Regions from separate parts of the Sporosarcina sp. Y1009 genome, predicted to be linked through region 2. Evidence: riboswitches for the same ligand, from Rfam matches in the RefSeq annotation. Region 2 holds a riboswitch; the other holds the start of a gene.
The links. A riboswitch is a leader RNA that binds a small molecule or an ion and turns the genes downstream of it on or off. The one in region 2 is predicted to bind preQ1.
Positions count from the first base shown of each region.

Region 1: it holds a riboswitch for preQ1, as region 2 does, so the genes downstream of both, queF (preQ(1) synthase) here and AC25Y1_RS09080 (QueT transporter family protein) in region 2, are expected to answer to the same signal.

Region 1 covers NZ_JBYHFO010000016.1:41,080-44,535, reverse strand. Annotated here, with positions in the region: gene AC25Y1_RS16010 (hypothetical protein) at 1-181, shown strand, start outside; gene AC25Y1_RS16005 (queuosine precursor transporter) at 502-1,143, opposite strand; gene queF (preQ(1) synthase) at 1,159-1,656, opposite strand; PreQ1 riboswitch class I at 1,736-1,779, opposite strand; gene AC25Y1_RS15995 (MFS transporter) at 1,808-2,971, opposite strand; gene AC25Y1_RS15990 (diaminopimelate dehydrogenase) at 3,095-3,456, shown strand, end outside.
Region 2 covers NZ_JBYHFO010000006.1:13,526-24,689, forward strand. Annotated here, with positions in the region: gene metG (methionine--tRNA ligase) at 1-1,117, shown strand, start outside; gene AC25Y1_RS09065 (hypothetical protein) at 1,213-2,139, shown strand; gene AC25Y1_RS09070 (DMT family transporter) at 2,504-3,595, opposite strand; gene AC25Y1_RS09075 (hypothetical protein) at 3,777-4,247, shown strand; PreQ1 riboswitch class I at 4,506-4,550, shown strand; gene AC25Y1_RS09080 (QueT transporter family protein) at 4,558-5,058, shown strand; gene AC25Y1_RS09085 (excisionase family DNA-binding protein) at 5,122-5,352, shown strand; gene AC25Y1_RS09090 (BCCT family transporter) at 5,567-7,060, shown strand; gene AC25Y1_RS09095 (BCCT family transporter) at 7,233-8,726, shown strand; gene AC25Y1_RS09100 (homoserine dehydrogenase) at 8,779-9,765, opposite strand; gene metX (homoserine O-acetyltransferase MetX) at 9,723-10,796, opposite strand; gene AC25Y1_RS09110 (O-acetylhomoserine aminocarboxypropyltransferase/cysteine synthase family protein) at 10,824-11,164, opposite strand, start outside.

The sequences.
Region 1 (3,456 bases), on a different contig from region 2:
CAACCAGGAACAAATAATTGAAATGTATAAAAACATCGATAAAGGCACTTTTATACAAACTAGTGAATATGGAGGCTATATCGAATTCACTCCAACCGACAATGATGATGTAACGTCTGGTTTTTCTATGATAAAGAATGATAATGGAATCTGGCAGGTAGCTTTTATGCCTATCCAATAAACCTTTCAACCTGAACGTTTTTTAGCGCCAGTTTCCGGAATAATTCGTAATCTTAAGAGAACCTGGCACCTAAATTAATTGGGTCACTTAATTTATTTGGATCGACTGGTCAGATAAGCAAATACTCATGCGGTCTTTATGAAAATGGGGAAATTACGAATCTTTGGAAACGCTCGAACATCGACTAGGGATCCAATATTTGATTCATGTAGCATTTGTAAAAAATTCTTCCTTTGTATGCGTTGAATGACCAATTGTATAAATGTCCATAAAAAAACCTCCCTCTTTCAGTAATTCCTGAAAAGAGGGAGGGCCAAACATTATACACGAGCAGTTGCTGTATCCATAACTTCTTTTTTCTCTGTTCTTCTGCATATGGCAACAAGTGCATAGACAATTGGCGTATCCAATATGGCAACAATGAACTTGAAAATATATTGACTGAAAATCATTCCGATGAGTACACCTAAAGGCAATGTACCATAAAAAGCAATAGAGATAAAAATAGCTGTATCGACAAGTTGACTAGCCATCGTGGAAAGGTTATTTCTAATCCACAATTTCTTTTTGCCATGTCTTTTTTTAAGTTTGTCAAAAATCGTTACATCCAAGTTTTGACTGACAAGATAAGCAATAAGACTTGCGACTGTGACACGGAAACCTGCTGTAAAGATTACTTCGAATGATTGTTGGTTTTCATAGTACGGCGCAGCAGGCAGTTTTATAGCAATCCAGATGAATCCAATCGCTAAAATTTGTGCCAAAAATCCTGTTAACACGGTTCGCCGAGCAGCTTCTTTTCCATATGCTTCTGTAATAACATCAAGAATCGGATAGGTGAAGACATAAATAATGACGGCAGCAGGTAACACCACCCAATCACCGATACTGAATAGTTTAACTGCTAATACATTGGAAAGAATTAATAATCCAACAAAAAGACCGTTTAAATAATATAACATTGTTTTAGTCCTCCATTATCGATTATCAATTTTTTCCGGATTCATATCATGGTTCATCATTCGGTGCTCAGCCATATGCTCGTATTTCGTTCCAGCTTTCCCGTAATTGCAGTATGGATCAATAGAAAGACCACCACGCGGCGTGAACTTACCCCAAACTTCGATGTACCTTGGATCAATCAGATCGATTAGATCATTCATAATGATATTGACGCAGTCTTCATGAAAATCGCCATGATTTCTAAAACTGAACAAATATAGTTTAAGTGCTTTACTCTCAACGAGTTTTTTATCGGGTATAAAACTTATGTACATTGTCGCAAAATCTGGTTGACCCGTTTGAGGACATAAGGACGTAAATTCTGGACAGTTAAACTTCACGAAATAATCACGTTTTGTGTGTAAGTTTTCAATCGCTTCTAGAACGCCGGGGTTATAGGTGTCTTTGTACACCGTATTTTGATTTCCCAATAATGTTAAATCAGTTAATGTAGATTCATCTCTTCCAGCCAATTAAAAAAACCTCCCATTATTATTGTCGAGGGAGGTCCATAAATGTAAGAAAATGAAATCGAACAGAAATCATTTTTCATCATCCATAGTTTTTTATAGAGGGTCGCTATGAACCTCTCTCGAACAGTTATATATCTTACCTTCTAAAACATTAGCGGATAGAAGGTGCATTGTCAAATGAATCTTTTTTGGTATTTCCAATTAGAGAAATAAGAGCAACCACGATTAAAATAATACCCGTCAACATGAAAGAACTCGAGAACTCTAAATCTAAGAATCCGATAACACTTGATCCTGCGACGGTTCCAATTGAGAAGAATCCATAAAAGTAACCGTAAGCTTTTCCACGAAATTCAGGTGAGGACGCGTCAATCAGCAAAGAATTAATAGATGGGAATAGAAATGCAAAACCTATACCATATAAGACCATGGCAATATATAAAAAGTTTAACACTTCAATTTGACTTAAGAGTAGCATGCTCAAGCCCATCATTGACATCCCGAATGCTAGTGTGATAATTGGACGGATGTGGTCAAATATCCGGTTAATCGGAAGTAAAAAGATGAGCACAGCAGTTATACCAAAGATACTGAGTAACATCCCACTTGACTTCGCATCAAAACCGAGTGAAACAACTTTTAGTGGTAACACTAGTGCTAAAACCCCTTGCGAGAACATCAAGAAGAAAGCACCAGCAAACGAGCGAATCATCTTAGGCGATTGGAATAGATTTCTAACACGCGCTTCGTTTTTGGAAGCATTCTTCTTCGGAACAAATTTGAATGTGCGAAGTACAAAGAAAGCAATAATCGCAATAATGAACATCAAGACCCCATTAATGGCCATAACGAATGCAGGGCTAGTTTTTGCTGCGACAATGCCGCCGTATGCTGGACCGATGATGGCTGCTAAACCAACAAATGCACCGGAAATGGCTACGTTTTTCCCGCGCTTAGAACCTTCTGTCCGATTCGCTAAAAAGGTAAAAGCTGCTGGAACGATTAAACCTTCCATAAACCCATGGACGAACCGAACAGCAAGTAGACTGATAGGATCGGTAATTGCATAATATAATAGAAGTGAGATCGATGCCGCGAATAATCCAAACACTAATATTAGAAAGGGCCCACGTTTGTCTGTCATAAAACCAGAAATGATATTACCAAACATATTTGAAAACGAATAAATCCCAACAACCAATCCAATGACAAACGGCGTCGCATTTAATGAATCAGCATAAGGACTCATTATTGGTAGTTGAGAAAACAAATCGAAAAAAGAGATGAATATGATTAAATAGACAAAATTTCGCATTTGAATGCCTCATTTCAGATTAATAAACAATACTTTTACTTTATCATTGTTTATACTAAAGGGTGTAAGCTTTTGATGTGAACAATTTATGACAATTACATAAGAAGGATGGCGAGATATTTTATGACCAAGAAAATTAGAGTTGGAATTGCTGGATATGGAAATTTAGGAAGAGGTGTGGAATCAGCCATTTCACAAAATGCTGACATGGAATTAGTAGGTGTTTTTACTAGAAGAAACCCTAAAGATCTTACGTTACTCAACGATACAGTACCTGTATATAAACACGATTCAATTTTGGAGTTCAAAGAAAGTATTGATGTTTTAATCTTATGTGGTGGCTCGAAAAATGATTTGCCGGAACAAGGGCCTGAACTATCAAAACATTTTTCTACTATTGACAGCTTTGACACACATGCTGAAATTCCAAATTATTTTGAAGCCGTAGACCAATCAGCAAAACCTAATCAAAACACATCAATTAT
Region 2 (11,164 bases):
ACTTTGTAGCAATAAACCAACTGTGAAGAAAACGGAACATTTTTATTTCAAATTGAGTGATTTCCAAAAACAACTTGAATCCTATGTTGCAGATGCTAAAAAAGAAGATAGATGGCGTGAAAATGCGATTCATCAATCGGAGCGTTACCTTCACGAAGGACTTCATGACCGCGCTGCCTCCAGAGACCTTCCAAACGGGGTAAGTATCCCGATTGAAGGTTATGAAGATAAAAAAGTATATGTTTGGATAGAGGCTGTCACAGGTTACTATTCGGCGAGCCTGGAATGGGCGAAGATACACGAAACCGACGATGCGGAATTTTGGGATGAAGAAACGATTTCCTATTATGTCCACGGGAAAGACAATATTCCTTTCCATACAATCATCTGGCCAGCAATTCTGGCGGGGATTGGAAAAGAAGATGCCTTACCTACCCATATCATTTCAAATGAGTATCTAACATTGGAAAAACAAAAACTATCGACGAGTCAAAACTGGGCCGTCTGGGCGCCGTATATGCTCGATCACTTCCAACCCGATTCTTTACGCTATTTTCTAACTGCAAACGCTCCTGAAAATCGAGATGCTGATTTTTCTTGGCGGGAATTTATCTACAGTCATAATTCCGAGCTGTTGGGTGCGTATGGAAACTTTGTCAATCGGACATTGAAGTTCATAGAGAAATCATATAATAGTGTCGTTCCGTCAGCAGAGATTGAATCGACTATTAAGAGAACTGTTTCAGACCTTTATATAATAGTAGGAAAGTTAATTGAAGAAGGTCATTTCAAAAAAGCGATTGAAACGATATTCCAATTTGTCCGCCAATCAAATAAGTATTTTGACGAGGAACGACCTTGGATTCAGATTAAAGAAGAGCCGGAAGCGTGTAATCAAACAATGGCAACCTGCGTATATATCATTGCGAACTTGGCACAGCTCCTCTCCCCTTTCCTACCGTTTTCAAGCAAAGAAGTTAGAGAGATGTTAGGGATGGATGAATTCGTGTGGCAAGAAAAAGAACTTTCAAATCAAAACTTATACAACGTCAGACCTTTGTTTGAACGAATTGACGTTACAAGAATTGATGATGAATTAGCGCTGCTCCTTGGATAATCTGAAGATAATAAAACCAAATAAGTATAGTCGATAGGCCCTTCATTTGCTACACTGAATTTAAAGACTATTCTTACGTTCAGGGGGGAAGCAGTTTGAGAGGTCGGATATTTTGGCTTGCGTTGTTTTTGATCGGTTTGAGTTGGATTTTGAATTCTTTTTATGCCCATTCCAAACAACTCGAAGCGCCTATTTTTCTAGATCATTACATCGAACAACAGGTGTATGAAGAAGATAGTAGTTACATCACGCTTTTCTATTTAACGAATATAAATGATGATTCCCGTCTCTCTCATGTAAATTTAGGTGGCGTCACTGGTTATGTATCTCAGGATGACTTTTTCGATGACTTCGGTTTTTATGAGAATGAATTTGATCCTGATATCCAGACTTTTACTCATTATGCGCTACGAAGTCTTCGAATCGAATTAAACTCATTCGAATTTGAAGATGTATTAAAAGAAGACAATGAATTAATCGTTCATGAAATGGAATTGTTCTTTTCCGATGGGCGGGATATTACTGTACCAATTGGTGAAGTTGCCCTTCAACGCCCCTATCGAAATGATACAGGACTATCACAGCCATGGGGATCTTCTAGTAACGATAACTCTAGTATCTTCTCATTTTCAGCTGACGAATCCCTGACAATTGACAGTATTACATTCAATATTGATGAGGCTATAAAAGATCAGATTTTCGTCAAAATAGATCTCTTGAATACGATTACACTATATAATCACATTGAATACGACCTTGCAGTTAATAATTGGAGTGAGGTACCTGGCATTGAAATTAGTGATTTAAAGTTTCCATACGAGTTAGAGAAAGACGAAAATTTTACGATTAATACACAGATTTCACCTAACTTTGTCGGATACCTAGAATCTTCTTTCGTAATTTCAGGGTCAACTGAAAGCGGAAAACCCTTTATATCCCATAGCATTTTTCATAGCCAACAGCCTTATTTAGAACAAAAAGATGTTGACAGGATTATTCAGGAAAGAGGTGTTTCAAAATGAAGAGTGCTTTAAATTTAGTTTTTTGGGGGTACCTCCTTGTACTTCTTCGTTTTGAAATTGGGATTGACATCCTCCCCGATCCTGTAGGTTATTTTTTAATCGCATTAGGCTGTTTTGCTCTTCGAGAACATTATCCAATCGCTCAAAAAGCCGGCATGTTGGCTGTCGGAATGATTTTTGTGTCCATTCCGACTGTTTTTGTTAATCTGATCGAGGTAAGTTCTTTCGGATGGGGCGCCTATGCTATCGTACTACTCTTTTTAAAACTAATTCACGCTTACTTTCTTTTCTCGATCTTGAAAACCATTACGAAAGATTATAATCATATGGCATTGATCGACCGTACAAACACTGTCTACACGCTTTATATCACGTTAAATTTACTTTCATTGGCTTTCACATCTTTTTCAATGAATTTGTCCGGAGATTTTTGGGTCGTATTTGGCGGCCTGCTATTATTTGCGACATTTATAATGGAAATTGTATTCCTTGTTCTAATACGGGCAATTCGGAAAGCCGAGCCCTTGCAGGTTAATTCAATTATAGAAGTATAATTAACAAAGTCATGGCATTCATTCGCGACATGGCTTTTCTTTGTTTTTCTTCCGCTCATTGTTAGCACAAGTATTCCGCCGAGCAGCAGGACGATTCCCATCCACGAGGTCATATCTAATCGCTCTTTAACAATGGCAACACTGAGTAAAGCTGCGGTTAGCGGTTCTGCAAGTGACAGCGTAACCGCAGATGAGGAAGGAATTCGTTTTAGCCCCGTTGAAAATAAGATGTAGGCAACGCTTGTCGTTGCGATTCCCAAGTAGATGACCACTGCTATCCCGCTTCCAGTTAGTAGGCCCTCAGTTTCAAATCGCAAAAGAAATGGCAATAACATTAAAGCACTAATCGAAAAGATGACCGCAACAGCAGGAATGGTTTCCGTTTTTTCAAGAACTTCTTTATTAACAAGTGCATAAATCGCAAATAATAATCCCGCGCAGAGCGACATTGTTACGCCGATTGGATTGACAACGATTCCATCTCTATTTAACAAGAGCAATGCACATCCAACAATCGCGAGTAGCGTCGCAATCATCCATACGCTGTTGGGGCGACGTTTCAATAATAACCATTCAATAAATCCAGAAAAAACTGGCGCGCTTCCGATTGTTACGACTGTTCCAATGGCAATCCCGGTAAGTCTCACGGATGAGAAAAATAAATATTGGAAAACGGCCATCGAAATCGCAGCGTAAATCGTGGCACGCCATGGCCAGTTTCGAAAATCAATTTTGCGCATGATCAGTAAAATAACTAATAATGAAAAACCACCCACTGCAAGTCTTGACGCTCCTACTGCCAATGGATGAATTGTTTGCGGCATGAATGTTTGAGCTGTTCCAGTTGTTCCCCAAAGCACAGCTCCTAACAAAACTAGAAAATATGAAAGTCGTTGTGACATGGCTTCCCCTCCAATCGTTCCACTAGTAGAATACCATTATATGTGAACCTTAATCTATCAAATATCTGAAATATCCCAATTATCATCAGTTATTTGCAGACTCTTCCAATAGTTTATAGTATCATTGGTAGTCAATGGAAGATTTTCTTGATAAATTCTAGTGTAGAAATGAGGGGCAGTTTTGAGACTGTGGAATAAAGAAAACACAAAACACGGTATTTTGTTTCCTATTTACTTTATTTTGATGATGTTGTTTTATCTAGGATATCTTTTTCTAGAAAACTATAGAATGAATCAGTCTGTTCATTGGTTGTCAAAAAGTAATTTAACACAAGCGGATGTTGAAAGCATCAATCAACTTGTGACGTGGACTTCAAACTTTGAATCTGCATTCATAGCTCTATTTATAATAGCGATGTGTATAAGTATCTTCGGTTACAGAAAAAATAGAGAGAATATCAAACGATTTCTTATTTTAAATACTGCTTTGTTCATCGTAATTACTATAATAAGTTTTGTTTTACTTCAAGTTACACAATTACCCATCGGCAATCTAATACAGCCCATCGTAATTCCTACATACCTTCTTGGTGGGTTATTAGTTTATATATTGTGGGCATCGAAAAAACATAGACTAGTTGAAAAGAATTAGTTTTGGACAGAGGTACGACAATACAAAGCCGTGCCTCTCCAGGAAATCTACCAACAAGATGTAAGTCCTCGTCACCCATGACCTGGAACTCGCAAAGTAACTGTTGGATAAGTCGTTGACAGTTGTACGATCAATTACTATTTATACGCCCGATAAGTATGGTTAACCCTTTGCGGCTAACCAATTATCGGGTATTTTCAATTTAGTTAACTACACATTTTCTTCAATTTGTGTATAATAGATAAGGTTATGCTATATGACTACGTGGTTCGTGACCATCCCACGAAAAAAAACTAAGGAGAAATGAATAATGAACGTTAGAACTATGGCAACGAGCGGAGTTATTGCCGCTTTGTATGTTGCTGTTACATTTTTGATTGTCCCTTTCGGATTTATGCTCGTTCAATTCCGAGTTTCAGAGATATTTAATCATCTCGTCGTCTTCAATAAGAAATATATTTTTGGGATTGTGATTGGCGTTCTTGTTGCTAATTTTCTATTCTCACCCATTCTAGTCGATGTTATTTTCGGCGTGTTTCATTCATTATTCGCCCTTTCCATAACAATCTTTTCTGCGAAATTCATTAAAGGCATTGTTAAAAGAATGTTCTTTAACACTATGATTTTCACAGTTTTAATGATTATAATCGCCTATCAGCTTAAGATTTTTGCAGATATTCCCGATTATAACGGAATTCCGTTTCTATCCGTGTATCTAATTCTTGCGCTTGGTGAATTCATTATTATGGTGATTGGAATGCCTGTCATGTATGCGTTGAATAAGCGATTAGATTTCAAGAAACTTATTTAATCTCAAAATACCCACCATTTCAGACTGAAATGGTGGGTATTTTGCTAAGGAGCGTTCGAATCGATGTATATTACAATCCAAAAGGCTGCTGAGTATCTTGGCATGCCAGTCGAACAAGTCACTAAATATGTATTAGAAGGTCGTATTCGTGCGGTTCATGACGGAGAACAGTTTATGATTAACGAAGCCCAGTTCGAACTCTATTTTGACCAACTTAAAATTGCAAAACAGCAATTGGCTGAATGGATAAATGAACCGATACCGCCTGATCGTGATATAAAGGATGAAGATTAAACAGTTTTCAACTTTATTTCCCGTCAACAAATAATCTTATTTAGCATGCTGTCCACCCCTACTGAACCCCGATTCTATAGCTTTTTTTGAATCCTTAACGATGCATAATATCAACCGATTTCGGAATACTATTACCAAAACATGATTTGCCTAAAAAATTAAATCTGGTATAGTTGAAAATTATGTGAAAAACCAAGTATTAGTAGGGGGAAAAATGAAGAAAATATCAAATGTGTTTTATATAACAATCGCACTTATTATTTTAGCGGTTGGATATGGTGCCATTGCACCAGAAAGTTTTGAGGCTGTTACGACGAACATAAAAGATCTTGTGGCGTCAACGTTTGGCTGGTACTACATGATTTTGATGTCATTTATGGTCGTCTTAGCAATATTTCTTCTATTAAGTCCTTACGGAAAAATTCGCCTAGGAAAAGATACGGACCGTCCGCAATTTTCAACCGCTACTTGGATTGCCATGCTATTTTCCGCAGGCATGGGAATTGGACTTGTATTTTACGGAGCTGCAGAGCCATTATCACATTTTGCAATTGATCCTGCTACAGAAGATCCAAATACTGCTGCTGCCTTTAAAGAAGGCTTACGACAGTCTTATCTCCACTGGGGATTTCATGTGTGGGCGATGTATGGCGTTATTGCATTATCTTTAGCATTCTTTCAATTTAGAAAAGATGAGCCTGGTTTAATTTCAGCAACATTGAAGCCGATATTCGGGAAAAAAATGGAAGGTCCTTGGGGCACTCTCATAGACGTTCTAGCCGTATTTGCGACCGCTTTTGGGGTTGCTACTTCGCTCGGCTTTGGCGCTGTTCAAATTAATGCTGGCCTAAACCACTTATTCGGAATTGAAATCGGCATAACTTCACAATTCTATATCGTTGCTGTCGTTACGATTTTATTCATAGCATCGGCGTGGTCAGGTTTAAGTAGAGGGATTAAGTATTTATCAAACACAAACTTGGTCCTTGCACTTGTCCTACTTGGAATAGTTGTCATTCTAGGGCCTACGTTACTCATTTTTAATATGTTTACGGATTCATTTGGTAGCTATATTGCAAACCTTGTTGAGATGAGCTTCCGCACAGCTCCATTAGAAGGAGATAATCGTGCGTGGCTCGATGGTTGGACAATTTTCTATTGGGCTTGGTGGATATCGTGGGCCCCTTTTGTAAGTATGTTTATCGCCCGTGTTTCAAAAGGACGGACAATCCGAGAGTTTTTAACAGGTGTACTCTTTGCACCAACTCTTTTAGGTGTATTTTGGTTTGCTGCATTCGGCACAACCGCAATCGATATTCAAATGAACGGCGTTGTCGATTTAACAAAGTTCAGTACGGAATTGACTATTTTTGAAATGTTTGACGCAATGCCTTGGTCAATATTCCTTTCAGTTGCTGCTGTTATCTTAGTTGCTTCGTTTTTCATTACATCAGCAGACTCTGCAACATTCGTTCTTGGTATGCAGTCTACAAATGGTTCATTGACGCCGCCGAACAATGTAAAACTTGTCTGGGGGCTGATTCAGTCAACGATTGCCGTCATTTTACTTTCGGTGAACGGGTTAACCGCTTTACAAAACACCATTATTATTGCAGCCTTGCCGTTTTCCTTCGTCATGGTGCTCATGGTCATTGCCTTAATGAAAGCACTTAGAGAAGAGGCTTTATTAATTAAAAAAGGAAAATAACGTAAGAGGTCAGCTAACAGATTGTTGCTCACATTTAAATAGTAAAACATATTTAATCTATAATACCCACCATTTCAGTTTATACAATTGAAATGGTGGGTATTTTGTTAAGGAGAGACTGTCAAAGTAATATGTATAGTTGGGAAATCGCAATTCAAAAGGAGGGGAATCGATGAAAAAAGTATCTAATGTATTTTATATAACAATTGCTCTTATCATTTTGGCAGTTGGCTACGGTGCAATCGCCCCAGAAAGTTTTGAAGCAGTTACTACGACGATCAAAGGTTTTGTAGCATCCACATTTGGTTGGTATTACATGCTTCTTATGTCATTTATGTTGGCATTAAGTGTATTCATTATATTTAGTCCATATGGCAAAATCCGACTTGGAAAAGACGCTGACCGACCACAATTTTCAACGATCACTTGGCTTGCTATGTTATTTTCTGCAGGCATGGGAATCGGGCTTGTTTTTTATGGGTCTGCGGAACCCCTGTCACACTTTGCGATAAACCCAGCAACAGCTGATCCTAACACTGCTGAAGCATTCAAGGAAGGGTTACGGCAATCGTTTTTCCATTGGGGCTTTCATGTATGGGCGATGTACGGGATTATTGCCTTATCATTAGCATATTTCCAATTCCGGAAAGGCGAACCGGGTTTAATATCAGCGACATTGAAGTCGGTTTTTGGTAAAAAAATGGAAGGACCTTGGGGAATTCTCATCGACGTTCTTGCAGTTTTTGCTACAACATTCGGGGTCGCTACCTCCCTCGGCTTCGGTGCAGTTCAGATTAACGCTGGTTTAAATAATTTATTTGATGTTGAAATCGGGATACTTTCTCAATTCCTTATTGTGGTAGTGGTTACCGTTCTATTCATGGCATCTGCTTGGTCCGGTCTTAGTAAAGGGATTAAATACTTATCAAATGTAAATCTTATTTTAGCCGTTATGCTTCTTGTATTAGTCATTATACTTGGCCCGACACTGCTCATTCTCAATATGTTTACGGACACATTCGGTGGTTATTTAGGGAACTTGCTTGAGATGAGTTTTCGAACGGCACCATTAGACGCTGAAAATAGAGAGTGGCTGAATGGTTGGACGATTTTCTATTGGGCTTGGTGGATATCATGGGCACCGTTTGTCAGTATGTTCATCGCTCGCGTATCGAAAGGACGAACCATTCGAGAATTTCTAATTGGTGTTCTCGTTGCGCCAACTCTGTTAAGTGCAGTTTGGTTTTCTGCATTTGGAACAACTGCCGTCAACATTCAAATGGAAGGTATTGTTGATTTGACAAAGTTTGGGACGGAACTGACCATTTTTGAAATGTTTGGAGCAATGCCTTGGTCCTTATTCCTTTCAGTCTCTGCCGTTATTCTAATTGCTTGTTTTTTCATTACTTCAGCAGACTCCGCAACCTTTGTACTAGGTATGCAATCTACACATGGCTCATTGACACCGCCGAATCAAGTGAAACTCGTATGGGGGCTAATCCAATCGACAATCGCACTCATCTTGCTTTCTGTGAACGGGCTGACAGCTTTACAAAACACCATTATTATTGCCGCATTGCCCTTCTCATTCGTCATGGTACTGATGGTCATATCGCTGATTAAGGCACTTAAAACGGAAAATCTTCAAATTAAAAAGAAAAAGTAAGATATAAAAACGACCTACAAGTCAATTCATTCATTGACTTGTAGATCGTTTATTAATTTGTAATAAGTATTCGTTCACGCTTTCCTACAATATGAAGAAAGTCACTGATCATTGCACTTGCGGTTGGATACATCCCAGCTCCTGGTCCAATAAGCGTTAACGAACCGAGGTATTCAGTATCAACGATAATTGCATTATCGACGCCATCAACCCCGTATAGTGGATGCGCTGAATCAATAAGAACTAGACCAACACTTCCTGAAATATTTCCGTTCTCATCAATTGAAATATCTGCTATATGCCGATAGCGCAAGTCTTTCTCATTCGCACTTAAGACATCATTATCCCGAATATCACCGATTCCATTGATGGCAATTTCATCCCAATCCGGCTGACGCCCAAAGGCAAGATCACTTAATATCATCAGTTTTCGAAATGCATCTATCCCGCCGACATCATCTGAAGGATCCGCTTCCGCAAATCCATTTGCCTGCGCTTCTTTAAGAGCGACTTCAAACGGCAGGCCCTCTTGCCTCATTTTCGTTAAGATAAAGTTTGAAGTACCGTTTAAAATCCCTTGAATGCGTTGAATCTGATCTGATAGTAACAGATTTTCAATCGTACGAATAATTGGTACCCCACCGGCCGTTGTTGCTTCAAAACCAATTTGAACATTGTGATCTTTTGCCTGTTTTATTAATGCCGGACCATGTTTAGCAAACATCGCTTTGTTCGCGGTAATCACGTTTACGCCTTTCGAGATTACTTTCGAAAGATACGAGAATGCCGGCTCTTCTCCAATAATTGCTTCAAAAACAAGATCAATATCCGGATTTTCAAATACCTCTTGAACGGAATCTGTAATTTTGATGCCAGGCGTTTCTATCCGTTTTTTTGCGAGATCGCGAACGACTATTGACGAAATCTCAATATCGTAACCCGTTCGCAACTTTATTTCGTTCTTTTTTTCATTTATGATTCGGTATACGCCTTCACCTACAGTACCGAAGCCAAGTATTGCGACTTTGATTGTCGACAAATTGCCACCTCCATGGACTGTTTGATGAAATTTCCCCATTTAGTATATTCGGTTAAAAATCCGTCATGACCGAATTCCGTATTTATTAAACAAAAATTAGAATTCGGCAATTGATGTGCGAATGAACGGATAATTTCCGGTGGATAGATTAAATCATGTGTGAATCCTAGCATGACTGTTTTCGCTTTAATTTGTTTTGCCACTTCCTTGGTTCCCCCTCTGCCGCGCCCAATATCATGCGTGTTCATGGCTCGAAGGAGTGTGCAATAGCTATTTGGATCAAAATGCGTCGTTATCTTTTTTCCAATGTGGTTAAGATACGATTCTACTTCATACCCGCCGCTGATCGTCTCATCACGTGCAAAGCGCTCGTTAAATAATTGACTTGACCGATACGTCACCATTCCAGCCATTCGAGCAGTTTCAAATCCTTTTACGTCAGATGCATCTACGTAATTCCCGTTAGCAAACTCTTCATCGTTTTCAATCGCATGTAATCCGATATAGTTAAATGCAATTCCATATGCACTCAGAGACGGTGTTACTGCAAGCGGCAACAGAAGGTCCATATCATCAGGATAGAGGATTCCCCATTCCAAGACACGCATTCCACCAAGTGAACCACCAATTATCGTATGCAATTTATCGATTCCGAGAACAGATAACGCTTTTCGCTCCGCATGCACCATATCACGTATTGAAATTTCTGGAAATGACTGGCGATATGACCTTTTTGTCTTCGGGTTAATTGATAACGGTCCAGTAGATCCATCACAACCCCCGAGAACATTAAATGAAATAACGGAAAATTTTTTCGTATCGATATCTTTTCCGTCTCCTATTAAACCATCCCACCACCCAGGCTTCCTATCTGTACCGATAACTTTTTGGTTACCTGTCAATGCGTGACAGACAAGGACGGTTGGTGCATCTTCGTTTTTTGCCCATTCGTAAGCGAGATGGACTTGGTTGAGTACAACACCAGACTCTAACAGTAAATTTCCAATCTCTACAATCCCGCTCTCTACCATGGTCTCACCTCGTTTACTATCTTCATTTTATTGTGCAGCAACTGGAACAGCTTTTTCAATTGCTTGCGCAAGATCCGCAATAATGTCTTCTGTCGCTTCAAGACCTACTGATAGACGAATTAGTTCTTCTGATACACCTGATTTTTTCAAATCCTCAGCGCTAAGCTGTTGATGTGTCGTGGAAGCCGGGTGAATAATTAATGATTTTGCGTCTCCAACGTTTGCTACATGAGACCACAGCTTCACGTTATCAATCACTTTTCTACCTGCATCACGTCCGCCTTTAATGCCGAAGTTTACGATTGAACCAAAACCATTTTTCAAGTATTTCTTGCCTAATTCGTATGATGGATGCTCTTCAAGGCCAT